Regions from separate parts of the Virgibacillus sp. FSP13 genome, predicted to be linked through region 1. Evidence: a T-box and tRNA genes for the amino acid it is inferred to sense, from the RefSeq annotation. Region 1 holds a T-box; the other holds one or more tRNA genes.

Region 1 (2,479 bases):
GATGGAAGTCAGTATTTCCAATCCTTCATTTAATGTTTCGTGAAAACGTTCCTCTTCGGTTTTAATGACATTTTCAATATATGATGCCTGATTTAAAACTTCCGGGTAAAAGTCATGCATTATTTGTCCAACGATAGAAACGAGCTTGTACATAAATGGCTTCTCAATACCAATTTGTTTTGCAAAACGTACCGCACGTCGCAATAACCGGCGTAATACATATCCTCTTCCTTCGTTTGAAGGTAGTGCATTATCACCAATCGCAAAAGCAACTGTCCGTATATGGTCAGCAATTACTTTAAACGCTGTATCACTATTTTTATTCTTTCCATAAGTAACGTTTGCTAGTTCCTCAATTTTATTAATGATCGGCATAAACAAATCCGTTTCAAAATTTGTTGGTGCATCTTGTATAACAGAAACCATGCGCTCAAGCCCCATACCAGTATCAATGTTCTTTTTCGGAAGTGGTGTATACGTATCATCAGGGTTATGGTTGTATTGTGAAAATACTAAATTCCAAATTTCTAAATAACGTTCGTTTTCTCCACCAGGATATAATTCTGGATCACTTGGAACGTTTCCATATTTTTCACCACGATCATAGAAAATTTCTGTATTTGGTCCACTTGGTCCTTCCCCAATATCCCAGAAATTTTCCTCCAGACGAATGATGCGTTCTTTCGGTAGCTTAATGTCATTTAACCAAATATCATATGCTTCATCATCTTCCGGATGAACGGTGACAGATAATAACTCCGGGTCAAAGTTTATCCATTTTTCATCTGTAAGAAATTCCCATGCCCATTCGATTGCTTCTTTCTTAAAATAATCGCCAATAGAGAAGTTACCAAGCATTTCAAAAAATGTATGGTGTCGTGCTGTAAATCCAACATTTTCAATATCATTTGTCCGAATCGCCTTCTGAGCGTTCACGATACGCGGATTATCTGGTATAACACTACCATCAAAGTATTTTTTCAAGGTCGCAACCCCACTGTTAATCCACAGCAATGTTGGGTCATCTTTCGGTACTAATGAGGCACTTGGTTCAACTCGGTGCCCTTTTTCAGTAAAGAAATCTAAAAATAATTGTCTTACCTGTTCTGATTTTAACTGTTTCATGTTACTGCCCTCCAATATTTTATATTTCATGTCGGATTAACCAATCCATCTTCAATAAAGGCTCTCTTCATAATATTTGTTGCTTTTTAAATTTCGTAGTTGATATAAAATGCGACGTTATTCGAGACGATGATTGGTGTTCTTCCACCGCTACGGAAATCACGTTGCTGTTACGTCGCATTTTATATCTATTGTGTAAAAAAACAATCTTTTAGAAAACAACCTAAAAAAAATCCCATCTCTGCAATTGCAGGGACGAGATGTTCGTGGTACCACCCTAATTATAAACGATGCTTCGTTTATCACTCATCACAGTAACGGTGTGGGTACCGACGGGGTTTACCCGTACTCCAGTTTAGCTTTCCATGATTCTTTATCTAAGAATTTCTCTCAGCTAATGAAACTCATCTCTTGTAGATAGGCTATCATGTACTTGGAACTTTCAACGTTTTTCGTATTAAACTAGTTTAGCGATATTATAGAAAACAATTGTAAAAATGTCAACGTTGAACCCTAATTCTCGCTAAATGTGTCATGATAACTTTCAAAATCGTTAAAGTTGGAACGGCTACGATCATTCCGATAACACCACCTAATTCACCACCTAGAAGCAAGGCAAATATAATGGCGATGGGATGAATATCGATACTTTTTCCAACAATATAAGGCGATAACAAGTTACTCTCAATTAATTGGATAACAAATATTCCTAGCAATACAAAGATGATTAATTTAGCTGACATTGTTAATGTAATGGCAACTGCAGGTATGGCACCAATAATTGGTCCAAAATAAGGAATTATATTTGTTAGACCCATAATAATGGCTAGTAATAATGCATATTTAATATGTAACATCTGAAAAATGATAAACGTTGTTAGACTAACAAACAAACAGACAATAAGTTGCCCTCGAATGTAATTCCCTAGACTTTCACCGATTGCACGGAACATTTCACCATATTGTTCATGATGTTTAGAAGGAATCCATTTTTTAATAGATGTTTTTATTTTCGTGAAGTCCTTCAAAAAATAAAATACGAGGACAGGTATGACCGTAATTGTTACAACCATATCAAATATTCTTGTAAAGCCACTTACTAATTTCCCTAACAAGTTTTCCATTGAAGTTTCAATTCCAGCTATCAATTGATCCATCTTATCATGAACAACTTCCGGCAAGAATGACGTGTATTCATACAATTGGTAAATCAAATCCTCATACATCCTAATCAGTTGTGGTAACTGTTCATTTAAATCACTTAACTGGTGAATCACTGCTGGATAAACACGGTAAACCAAATAGGCAATCCCACCAAAGAAAAAAATATAAATCAATAAAATTGCTACACTTT
Region 2 (2,479 bases), on a different contig from region 1:
CAATCACCGTGGAAAGTGAACCAGACCCCATTTTATTTAATACCTTAACTCCAACTAAGCTAGCATCAGACGCTGGTCCTTGGTACAATCCATTTGATGCTGCTCCATCACTCGCTGCATCCCCTGCACAATGGGTACCATGTCCATTATCATCGTATGGTTCGGATTTGTTTTGAACGAAATCTTTAAATCCTATGATGCGTCCTTCTAAATCATTGTGCGGATATATACCTGTATCAACGACTGCAATGGTTACATCCTTCCCTGTATACCCAGACTTTTTCAACTGATCAGAATTAATCGTTGGTGAAGCTACATCAAGCAAAGTTGTGATTTTCCTGTCATAATAAACCTTTTTGATGTGATTACAGTTTTCAAGTAAATGTTCTATTTTTTTAATTGATAATTTAGTAGAACAACAGGAAATTGTGGGGTGCTGATGATGGATTTTACATTTTGCCTTCTTTACATCATTTAGACCGTGTTCAAAATAATCAGGCTGAAATTCAATAACTACAGATAAGCTTTTTGTCTTTTTCCTCACATAATCCAAAGGACGGTGCAAGAAACATGGCAGCGAACGAAAGGGGTGATAAAGCCGGATCAATTCTCTTCTTATATTTTTATCGAGTTTATCCCCCCTACGACGAACTAGTTGAATAATAGAAAGACCAAACATTAACTTAACCTTCCTCTCTTAGAATTTACGTGACAAGATATGGTACGTGAACTTCTAAAAGAGGAGTAATGAATTGGTACAAAAAGATAGAAAAAAGGCAGAAAACTAGAGTATTAGTATTATGTTTTTTACAAGTGGCTTCAATTCTTTCATATATATTAAAAATAGATTGCCCGAAATTTTCACCAGATACAGCCCATTCCGTTTAAAGAAACCCACGTTGAAGCTAACCCCTACTTACTAAATTATAACGAGGATCAACAAATGGGTAATTATCTGGTAACGTAAGAATCCTCCTTTCTAGTAAACTAATAACTCATCAATATATTGTGAAAAAGAACAGACAAATATTTACTCTCTAAAAAAATTTGCAAAATGGTACGAACTATTATAGCAACAAGTCTAGGTTACTGTTATTGCAGAAATGCTTCTAATTGCTTGAAAACGCATATAAAATAGGATAGAATAAATAATTGTTAGGTTAATTTCTACGGGGCATTAGCTCAGCTGGGAGAGCGCTTCGCTGGCAGCGAAGAGGTCAGCGGTTCGAGCCCGCTATGCTCCATCATCCAGCCCCCTTGTCTCTCAAGGGGGCTACGTTTTTCCATCTTTCTCTGATTCCCTTTAAACAAATAATCGAGTTCACAAATCTTCACATTTGAGTTGCGGAATTCAAATACTGTTATAGGAGCCAGGAAAACCCACTGCAGCTATAATAGACACTGAATGGATAACTTCTATGATCTAACAAATGGACTTTTCCAACGGCCAAATTCCATCATACTGCTCCACAATCCCCTTTGGTTTCTTTCAAGGCTACAGCCGGGTTGTTCTGCTTCCAGATAGCCCTTTGTAAGGAGATTCCGACAACCCCGATCATGGTTAGTCCAATACCAATGATTCTAAAGGCTGTCAGTACGCCAAACTGGTTGATCAGAAGTCCGCCAAGCAGTGGACCAGCTATAAATAGGATGCTTAATGTGGAATCCAAAATCCCAGAAACCCTTCCAATCGCTTCCTTTGGTGGTTCCCTTTGAATAAGATAATTTACTGCAGTAAAAGTCATCCCATTGCCAAGTCCGCCGATAAAAGCAAGACCAATTGCTAAAACAATAAAACGATAATTAGCCATGAAACCAAATCCTCCGATCATTATGCCAATGAGCAAACAACCAGTACCGAAGAACCAACCGTACTTCCGGATACTTTCTATTCTGTTCAGAAGCAGGACAACTAGGAGGGAACCGATTCCAATCGCTGAGATTGCCCAGCCTGTCAATTCCGGTCTTTCAGGAAACACCTCGCTGAACAATGTAACAATCTGGGCATCGATCATCTGAATCGTCAGGGTACTCACAATCCCGAACATGATGCTTGCCAAAAGGATCCTGCTTTTTAAAACGATGCCCCAGCCTTCTTTCCATGAAGCGAAAAAACCTGACTGTTCCGGTGCACCATTTTCCTCCATACTTTCCGGATTTTGATTTTTTACATGGATCCGAGTGAGGATAATTCCTGAAAGAGTGAAAGATACGGCATTTATAACAATCGAAAGATCAGGAGAAAAGATAGCTGCTACAGATCCCCCAATAAGTGGACCAACCACCTTTACCAGTTGAAACAGGCTTCCATTAATAGTTACTGCTTTCATAATGTCATCTTCATCGACAATGCTTCTCATTAATCCTTGCTGCGCTGGCAGACTTATCACCCCAACCGTATTGCGGAATAAAAGGACAAGCAGGGCGAGCATGGGAACAGGGATAAAAACAAGCAATAAGGTTAAACCTGCTCGGATCC

What was found. A T-box is a leader RNA that pairs with one kind of tRNA and senses whether it is charged. The one in region 1 lies ahead of alaS (alanine--tRNA ligase), so its partner is inferred to be a tRNA-Ala.
Region 2: it has a tRNA-Ala gene. The T-box ahead of alaS (alanine--tRNA ligase) is inferred to sense a tRNA for this amino acid. The anticodon was not compared.

What each region holds. Positions count from the first base shown of each region.
Region 1 is NZ_JBSVKG010000023.1:32,518-34,996, reverse strand. Features, by position in the region: gene alaS (alanine--tRNA ligase) at 1-1,125, opposite strand, end outside; T-box leader at 1,374-1,580, opposite strand; gene ACW2QC_RS16175 (AI-2E family transporter) at 1,626-2,479, opposite strand, start outside.
Region 2 is NZ_JBSVKG010000012.1:67,915-70,393, reverse strand. Features, by position in the region: gene ACW2QC_RS11905 (S8 family peptidase) at 1-679, opposite strand, end outside; tRNA gene ACW2QC_RS11900 (tRNA-Ala) at 1,172-1,244, shown strand; gene ACW2QC_RS11895 (MFS transporter) at 1,458-2,479, opposite strand, start outside.